Chroococcidiopsis sp. TS-821: one gene and its partner. Each later gene encodes a partner of the first gene's protein in a complex. Links are inferred from orthologs where the notes say so. Each region holds a gene or a part of one and is shown in the gene's direction. Other genes may lie near its edges.

What was found. Proteins that work in one complex are often made in the same cells at the same time.
Region 2: the proteins of mnmE (region 1) and mnmG are in contact, whole or in part, in a solved structure (PDB 9HIP), measured with the Escherichia coli proteins. The link is inferred for Chroococcidiopsis sp. TS-821 from one-to-one orthologs.

What each region holds. Positions count from the first base shown.
Region 1 is NZ_MVDI01000001.1:1,441,174-1,445,339, forward strand. Bases 1-2,872 are described here. They hold mnmE (tRNA uridine-5-carboxymethylaminomethyl(34) synthesis GTPase MnmE), read left to right. Parts: upstream 1-682; coding sequence 683-2,062; downstream 2,063-2,872. Other genes in these bases: B1A85_RS06505 (Tex family protein), read right to left, coding at 1-558; B1A85_RS06515 (SagB/ThcOx family dehydrogenase), read right to left, coding at 2,771-2,872. In the rest of the region: more of B1A85_RS06515, read right to left, coding at 2,873-4,166. UniProt on the Escherichia coli protein: Exhibits a very high intrinsic GTPase hydrolysis rate. Involved in the addition of a carboxymethylaminomethyl (cmnm) group at the wobble position (U34) of certain tRNAs, forming tRNA-cmnm(5)s(2)U34.
Region 2 is NZ_MVDI01000002.1:37,712-43,214, forward strand. Bases 987-3,901 are described here. They hold mnmG (tRNA uridine-5-carboxymethylaminomethyl(34) synthesis enzyme MnmG), read left to right. Parts: upstream 987-1,437; coding sequence 1,438-3,366; downstream 3,367-3,901. Other genes in these bases: B1A85_RS07840 (hypothetical protein), read right to left, coding at 987-1,197; B1A85_RS07850 (TIGR04376 family protein), read left to right, coding at 3,538-3,901. Outside these bases: psbB (photosystem II chlorophyll-binding protein CP47), read right to left, coding at 1-658; more of B1A85_RS07840, read right to left, coding at 862-986; more of B1A85_RS07850, read left to right, coding at 3,902-4,107; B1A85_RS07860 (DUF4359 domain-containing protein), read left to right, coding at 4,546-4,926; B1A85_RS07865 (VOC family protein), read right to left, coding at 4,929-5,363; B1A85_RS07870 (TIGR02652 family protein), read right to left, coding at 5,393-5,503. UniProt on the Escherichia coli protein: NAD-binding protein involved in the addition of a carboxymethylaminomethyl (cmnm) group at the wobble position (U34) of certain tRNAs, forming tRNA-cmnm(5)s(2)U34.

The sequences.
Region 1 (4,166 bases):
ATAATCTCGAATATAGGCGCGTAAATCAGCTTTTTCCGAAACTTCTTCGGCTAGAATATCAGCAGCACCATTGAGTGCGTCTGCGGCTGTTTTAACGTCTTTTTCTTCGGAAATATAATCTACGGCAACTTTTTCTAATGAGGCGACCGTAGCAGTTCTTGAATTTAAAGATTTAATATATGCTGCTAGTGGTTCTAATCCCTTTTCTCTCGCGATCGTTGCTTTTGTCCTTCGTTTTGGTCGATACGGAAGATAGAGATCTTCTAATTCAGTCTTTTGCAAACACGTTTCTATTTTGTGTTTCAGTTCATCGGTGAGTTTACCAGCGGAAGCGATCGCATCTAAGATTGTTGTCTTTCTTGCTTCTAATTCTGTTAAATATGCGTACCTTTCTGCTAATTCGCGCAGTTGTACTTCATTCATCTCCCCAGTGCGTTCTTTGCGGTAACGCGCAATAAAAGGAATCGTCGCACCTTCGGCAAATAATTCAAGTGCGTTTTCAACTTGGAAAGGTTTAAGTGATAATTCTTGTGCTAAAACTTGCGAAATATTCAACATCAGGCGTGTAATTTTAATAGCAAATAACAAACTATCAAGATAAATTTTCTGACCTCCAACCTCTAACCTCCGACCTCTCTTAAAATGTTTAGCATAGTGCAAAGAACTTCAGTTCAACGAAAGCGTGACATACGAGGGACTAGGAACAACGATCGCGGCGATCGCAACTGCTATTGTGCCACAACAAGGCAGTGTGGGTATTGTGCGGGTATCTGGTACGGAAAGTTTAGCGATTGCGCAAGCGTTATTTCACGCCCCTGGGCGACAAATTTGGGAATCACACCGCATTCTCTATGGTTATATTCGCGATCCCCAAACCAAACAAGTTGTCGATGAAGCACTTCTACTGATTATGCAAGCACCGCGTTCTTATACACGCGAAGATGTTGTGGAGTTTCATTGTCATGGTGGCATTATGGCAGTGCAGCAGGTATTACAGTTGTGTTTAGCACAAGGCGCAAGACTCGCACAGCCTGGAGAATTTACCTTACGTGCCTTTTTGAATGGTAGACTCGACCTGACTCAAGCCGAAAGCATTGCTGATTTAGTAGGAGCGCGATCGCCGCAAGCAGCTCAATCTGCATTGGCTGGATTACAAGGTAAATTAGCGCATCCGATTCGTCAATTGCGCGCTAAATGCTTAGACCTTCTTGCGGAAATTGAAGCGCGTATCGATTTTGAGGAAGATTTGCCGCCGCTGGATTATACTGAAATAGTATCGCAACTTGCAGAAGTTTTAGCACGAGTCACGCAAATATTAGCAACAGCAGATCGCGGTGAACTGTTGCGGAGCGGTTTAAAAGTCGCGATTGTCGGGCGTCCGAATGTAGGAAAATCAAGTTTACTCAATGCGTGGAGTCGCAGCGATCGCGCGATCGTGACCGATTTACCAGGGACAACGCGCGATGTTGTTGAGTCGCAGTTAGTCGTGGGTGGTATTCCAATACAAGTATTAGATACTGCTGGCATTCGAGCGACTGAAGACCAAGTAGAGAAAATTGGTGTTGAGCGATCGCTTGCTAGCGCTGCGGTGGCGGATTTAGTATTGCTGACTATCGATGCAACTGCGGGTTGGACGACGGCGGATGCAGAAATTTATCAAAAAGTACAACATCGTCCGTTGATATTAGTTATTAATAAAACTGACTTAGCTTCAGCAGAAGCCGTGAAATATCCAAATAGCATAAGTTACGTTGTGACAACTGCGGCGGCTAAAAATCAAGGTATTGAAGATTTGGAACAAGTTATTTTAACGGCAGTCCACACCGGAAAAGTTTACTCAGCCGATACCGACTTAGCAATTAATCAGCGTCAAGCCGCTGCGCTGACTCGTGCTAAAGCTTCTTTAGAGCAAGTACAACTCACAATCAAACAGCAATTACCTCTAGATTTTTGGACGATTGATTTGCGAGGGGCTATTCAAGCTTTAGGAGAAATCACCGGAGAAGAAGTTACCGAGTCAGTTCTCGATCGGATTTTTAGTCGGTTTTGTATTGGAAAGTAATTTATTTAATTTGTCTAAATATTTGGATTGCTTGTGTAGGTTGGTAATGGATAATTGGTAATAGGAAGTTCTAATAAGTCATTAAACTTGCTCGCATTTTATCTCAAGCATTAAGATCGATACCTTCATAAAGTTCAGCAATCTGAATTTGAAAGTCAAAAGCATTAAAAGATAGCGTTACTTTGGAATTTTCGTATTCTGATTCTTTTAAACAGCAAAATGTCAAATAGAAAATCAGGAGCTATACTTGGTACTCTATCAGGAGAGCTATAGAATTCATTTTTAGTTACTTGCAAAACTACTCTATCTTCATAAACAATTTTAGGTGGGTTAGTGCAAAAAGGATTGTAAGGGGCTATAGCTTCCAAATTGTCCTCCCTACTTCCCGAACTCATTTCGTAGACTGAATCTACTGTTATCACCGCCATACTGACTATACGAGTTGCAAATAGAGTCGCGATGATACTAATCGCTAGAAACTAACCCTAAATAATTACCATCTCCAGCTACAAGATAAGCGTTACCACCAATCGACAAGAGGAATGACTGAAGATCCAGATCAATTGGAAATACCTACTCACTATAGAAAAGCTCAAGAAAGAATAATTTTTATAAGTTTATGTATTAGATCGCCCTAGCCGCTATAGTTAAGATACCCAACTTAATTTATTTAATATCATAAAAGTTCCAAATATATAAGCTAATTCGTTATCGTTGCCGTCCAATTGTCGTAATATAAACGACGGCTTCTTCTGCGGGAATTCCTAATACTTCATTAACGAGATCGTCAAAAAAGCCACCGATTCCACTTACACCCAAATTGAGGTAAATTGCTGCTAAATTTAACCTTTGTCCTAGATGTCCAGCATCCATATGTAGATAGCGATAAACGCGATCGCCGTACTGCGTAACTGCTGTTTTCAAATCAGCGGTGTGAAATAAGACAGCAGCAGCATCGCGACCGAGTTCTTGCCCTAAACAGAGGTAATGCAACTCGCGGCGGAAGTTCTTAAAGCGAATTTGTCGCAATTCTTGTGCTTTGGGTGCGTAGTAATAGCAGCCTTCTTCTAACCCCCTTACTCCTGATACAGCAATAAAAGTTTCGATTAAATTCAAGTCGAAGTAATCGGGAGACTCATCTAAACCTTGTTCGACGTAATTTTGCGGTTGATACGTAAAATCAAGTAACGCTTTGAGTTCATCTAAAGTTAACTCCGCACCGCTGTAAGCGCGAGTCGAACGTCGCCGGAGAATCGTGCGTTCTAATCCTTCGAGATTTAAGCCCCAGTCGATGGGCGCCGTTGCAGTAGAAACTTTGAGACAAAAAGGAAAGTTGTACTTGTCTTCTAACGAGGTAGTAGGCGTCACTGCTGGAAACTTATCCGCCTCTGCATCAGGTTCAATTTGCGTCGCGCGGTGACAGAAACCTAAAAGTTCGCCATCAGGGATATGGGGGTAGTTTGTCTGCTTAGCAGAAGGTAAAGCTGTGATTCCTACAGGAAAATTTTGTTGGACGTCAAGTAAGTCGGCTAAGGCGACAACGGCGATCGCGCCTTCTTGTTTAGCATCGAGGTAGAGTAATTGATTGAGCGTTTCGTCAGCAAAACCGCCGATCAAATGCGCTCGATAGTCATTCAACGCACAGGCTAACTCAATATTTCCCAATAAGTGACCTGTATCGAGAAATATACGGCGATACGCGCGGTCTTGATAGCGCCATGCTGAACGATAAAAAACGGCTGTGGTGACGATCGCTAAATCGGTTTTCTCTAATGCGGAGTGTCCAAAACAAGCCGTTTGCAAAGATTGCCAGACATCATTTTCCCAGAAATGAACCAATGAATGTGTTTGTGGTTGGTAGTTATACAATCCTGCAGGAAGTAGCGGTGTTCCGCGCGAAATTAGATAAACTTCAGCCGGATACAAACCACCCGCAGAAGGTGCAGCCCGTAGATAAATTGGGTTCATCATACTAGGCAATTTTGCCGTTAGCCCATAGCTGCAAAATAAGAGTCGCGATAACCGTCGCCACCATAAGGCGACAGGTTCATCAGAAAAGGCAAGATTTTCTTCTTGGATGTAAGGTTTTAAGTCATAACTGGTA
Region 2 (5,503 bases), on another replicon or contig:
GTACTGACAGGTGGAATAAACCAGCAATAATACCAACAATACCAGCCGCGATATGGTGGGCAACAACGCCTCCAGGATTGAAGGGGTTAAACCCAGCAGGTCCCCACTCAGGTGCGACAGGTTGAACGCTACCTGTTAAACCATAAGGATCGGACACCCACATTCCTGGACCAAATAGTCCGGTAAGGTGGAACGCACCAAAACCAAAGCACAACAGACCAGATAAAAATAAGTGGATGCCAAACATTTTTGGCAAGTCAAGCGCGGGTTCGCCAGTACGGGGGTCTCTGAAAAGTTCTAAATCCCAATAAACCCAGTGCCAAACAGCCGCTAAGAATAGTAGCCCAGAAAGAATAATATGGGCAGCAGCGACGCCTTCAAACGACCAAATACCAGGGTCAGTGACAGCACTTCCTGTGATGTTCCAGCCCCCCCAGGAACCAGTAACGCCTAAGCGTGCCATGAAGGGCAGTACGTACATTCCTTGCCGCCACATGGGGTTGAGAACCGGATCGCTGGAGTCAAAAATTGCTAATTCATACAGGGCCATAGAACCAGCCCAACCTGCGACAAGCGCAGTATGCATTAGGTGTACAGAAATCAGTCGCCCTGGATCATTCAAGACGACTGTATGTACTCGGTACCAGGGTAGTCCCATCGACTACGATCCTCCAAGGGTGAATTATGTCTACAACGCAATTTTTCAACTTTTTGTTATTACCAGGTGCTTGCCGAGAAACACAACTGTGTTGAAGTAACAAATTGTCTTCACAGCTAAGCAATGGAAGGACAAACAAAAATGAGAATTATTAAAAAAGTGTAACTATGTCCTGTGCCGATTGCAAGAGCGATCCCGTTGGGTTATTGCACAACTGATTGAATATTTTTCAACTGACACATCGCTTCGGCTGCACCTAAGCGCTCAATGACTTGTTCAGCACTAATTAAGCGTTTGAGAACGACTTGACCAATTCCTTTGGCTGCGGAGTTGTTTTGAAGACTTGCGATGGGTTTGACCTCTACAGTTAATACAATGTCTTCTACAGCATACAACCACAACTTTTCGTTAGCTTCTACAAGGCAAATATTTAAGCGGTTAATATCTGGTTGACGTCGCCACGCAGTTTCGTTCCACAATCCATCCGATGCCCAGACTCGGCAGACTGTCCAGCCATCAGTGAGAAAGAAGTATTTCATACCGTTTTACCGTAAGGCTGCTCCGAATTAGGGAGTACGGGCAACAAAAAGAATAAAGAATAAAGAGAGCCGTCCTGTCGATCGCGCTTTTTGTGAAATAGTATCACGAGCTTCTGTAATCTGTAATTGTTGCAAAATGAGAATCATTCGCCTTGGCAATCAGCTTGTAACCTCTTATGCCGTATAACAATTAGAATTATTACAGTACTGAGTCATTGCTGCTGCTTGAAGCTATAGCTTATGCGATCGCCCACCACTGTAGAATTTATCGACGCGTTTGATGTCATCGTTGTCGGAGCAGGTCATGCTGGTTGTGAAGCTGCTCTTGCTACCGCACGCTTGGGCTGTCGGACGCTGCTGCTGACACTGAACTTGGATAAAATTGCTTGGCAACCGTGTAACCCGGCGGTCGGAGGTCCAGCTAAATCGCAGTTGACGCACGAAGTTGATGCCTTAGGTGGGGAAATCGGCAAGATGGCAGACCGTACCTACCTGCAAAAACGGATACTCAACTCATCAAGAGGACCTGCAGTGTGGGCATTACGCGCGCAAACAGATAAACGCGAATACGCAGCCGTCATGAAAGGAATTGTCGAGAACCAAGAAAATTTGACAATTCGCGAAGCGATGGTGACAGATTTGGTGTTGGGCGCCAACGATGAAGTCATTGGAGTCGAAACTTACTTTGGGGTCGGCTTCCAATCTCCCACGGTGATTTTAACGACGGGCACATTTCTCGGTGGTCGCATTTGGGTTGGCAATAAATCAATGCCCGCAGGACGCGCCGGAGAATTTGCCGCCGAAGGACTTACAGAAACACTCAATCAGCTGGGATTTGAAACTGGACGATTGAAAACAGGAACGCCAGCACGAGTCGATAAGCGATCGCTCGATTACAGTCAGTTAGAGCCGCAACCAGGCGACTCGGAAGTACGTTGGTTCAGCTTTGACCCGCAGGTATGGGTAGAACGCGAGCAAATGCCTTGTTACCTGACGCGCACCACCGCCCAAACACATCAGCTAATTCGCGATAATCTTCATTTATCTCCAGTTTATGGCGGCTGGGTAGATGCTAAAGGACCGCGCTACTGTCCCAGTATTGAAGATAAAATTGTCCGCTTTGCCGATAAAGAAAGCCATCAAATCTTTATTGAACCAGAAGGACGCGATATTCCTGAACTCTACATCCAAGGATTTTCTACCGGTTTACCCGAAGCGCTGCAACTGCAAATGCTCCGTACGCTTCCAGGGCTAGAAAACTGCGTGATGCTGCGTCCAGCGTATGCGGTGGAATACGACTATCTACCTGCAACGCAATGTTACCCAACGTTGATGACCAAGAAAGTTGCGGGTTTATTCTGTGCTGGACAAATTAACGGAACAACAGGGTATGAAGAAGCCGCAGCGCAGGGAATTGTTGCTGGTATTAACGCGGCGCGTTATGTACGGCATCAAGAAATGATTGTCTTTCCTCGCGAACAAAGTTATATCGGGACGCTGATAGACGATTTGTGTACGAAAGACTTGCGCGAACCTTATCGAATGCTAACTAGCCGTTCTGAGTATCGGTTGTTACTGCGCTCCGATAATGCCGATCAGCGATTAACACCACTAGGACGCGAGATTGGGTTAATTGATGACCGCAGGTGGGAGCTGTTTACCCGCAAACAAGCAAACATTGCAGCGGAAAAAGAACGACTTCATACCACACGCGTGAAAGAACACGAACCAGTAGGACAAGCAATCGCAGCCTCTACGCAGCAAGCCATTAAAGGCTCGATCACGCTTGCTGATTTACTGCGGCGTCCTGGCTTTCATTACAAAGATCTAGAACATCATGGTTTGGGTAACTCGGCTCTTGATGTTGTGGAAAAAGAAGGTGCTGAAATTGAAATTAAATACTCAGGCTATCTGCAACGCCAGCAAAACCAGATTGACCAAATCTCGCGACAAGCACACCGCCCATTACCGCCAGATCTAGATTATGCAGCGATCGAAACGCTATCGAAAGAAGCCCGCGAGAAACTTGCCAAAGTCAAACCGCTGACAATCGGTCAAGCCGCGCGAATTGGTGGCGTCAACCCTGCGGATGTCAATGCGTTGCTCGTCTATCTGGAAGTACGTTCTCGTGGCGGCGCGATCGCACAACCTTCCGTTTTAGTATCGTAGGAAAGAAGGGCAATTGAGAAGTTTTGAGCGATGAGTTATGAGTGTTGAGTGGCTATTGACTAGCAATCAATTTTGAATCGAAAAAATTCTCCTCAGATCTCCTCTGTACCTCTACTCCCTCTGCTTTCCTGCTCTAAAAAACCCCGATCCCTCATCAATGGAGTTCTCATAGTGGGCTTATTCGACGATTTCAACCGCTTTTTAGAAAACCGCTTAGAAGAATTTTTGCGCAACAACCCGCATTTGGAGTTTGAAGCGCTTTTAGAACAACTCCGCGAGCAAGAAGAAGATACTTTAAAATTGATTGCGGATTTGCAACTACAAGAGAAGCGCGCGCAAGATGAAATTTTAGCGACTGCGCAAGAAATCCAGCGTTGGCACGTTCGTGTAGAAAAAGCAAAAGCAGCAAATCGACTCGACCTCGCACAACCAGCACAAGAACGCGAAGCCGCATTGTTGCGGGAAGGTAATCAGCGTTGGGGTCACATGCAGGGTTTAAAAGAACGTATTAGCCAAGCAAAAGAACTACTACACCAAATTCAACAACGACGCCAAGAAGTTCAAAGAAAAGCGACAGAAGCACAAGTAAATCGCGCCAATTACCAAACGCAACAACTCTGGGAAACAGAGGGTTGGAATCGTCGCGAGCGATCGCAAGAAGCAGATGACCTCGAAGCAACTTTTCAGCGCTGGGAAACTCAAGAGGAATTAGAACAGTTAAAGCGAAATATGGGCAGATAGGATATTTGCCGTCGTCAAAAAAAATTATTCGTAAGTTAGTAGGTAATTGGTCATCGGTGATTCATTTGCCTTGTCCAGCTACCAACTATTTTGCAGGTGATGAATCAAGCATAGATTTAAACAAACTTTTACTGTTCGCTGTTAGATTGATCTCAGGACTTAGCACGGCGATCGGACCTCTTGCCAATTCCTCTAACTCGCAAATACAAGACTTCTACAAGCTTGTGTTACTAATTACCATTTTTATCAAGTCTAACTGCATTCCGGAATTTTCAGGAAGATTACTATATCCTGAAAAACATCAATAGGGCGAACGATGGGATTCGAACCCACGAATGGAGGAACCACAATCCTCTGCCTTAACCACTTGGCTACGCTCGCCGTTGCATTACTCAGTATACCACTTTTATTCGCAGCTTGATTGCTTTAACACAAAATATGAAAAATCCTCATATTATTACCTACCTTGGAGTTGCAGCCTTAGCAGGAATAGGAATCACAATGGCTGCGACTAACCCAAGCTTGTCAGCCTACGAAGCCTATGCGGTACAACGGTTGACAGAATACTTAAAAAGCGACGTTTGTTCGCAAGTTCCAGAGGCTTTTGGCGATTTCTTGCAGCGTAATTGCGCTAAGATTGTGGATTCGAGCCAAGAGCAAATGCGATTGATCGTTACTCAAGCAACACAGCAGCAAAATTTTATTCTATTTAGTATTTATCGAACGAATCTATCGGTGAATCCTTTACTGCCATCTTATCAATTTGAAACTTTAGGAGTTTTTAATAATTTTTACACTTATAGTGCTGAACGTCAGTAAGCCTAGCCCAGAACGCGAATGAATTCTAAGGGTAATCCATCCGGATCGGCAATAAAGGCGACTTCATAACAGCGATCGCCAATTTGTTGTTGAGTCGGTTCGAGAAGAACTTTTAAAGCCTGATATCGTTCGGGTTGCGACTGCTGGGCTTGGATAAAGCGTTGTTGTAATGCCGTTAACCAACTAGGAAGATCGCTAGTGACATGACTCAGGTCAAACGATAAGTGGTAGTATCCGACATAATGTTCGTCGTTGAAAGCGTCTGGTGCGGGGCGGGGTTGAGGAATTTGAATGAGTTCAATTCTGCCATTGAGTCCTTCCATCCAGCAAGCCAAGGTGTAGCCTGTAGTAAAGCGCTCGCACACGGTAAACCCCAGAAGTTCGTAAAAGGCGATCGCGCGATGAATATCAGCAGTGCGAATCGAAGCGTGATGCATGGAAGTAGCGCAGGTAAAATACCTACGTGCTATTCAAACAATCGGAAATAAGGGTAGCGTACAGGGACACCAGGCTCTTTTTCCAAGTCAAAGTTAATCACTTCCCAACATGGTTCCTCTTGAGGATCGGGACTAAATTC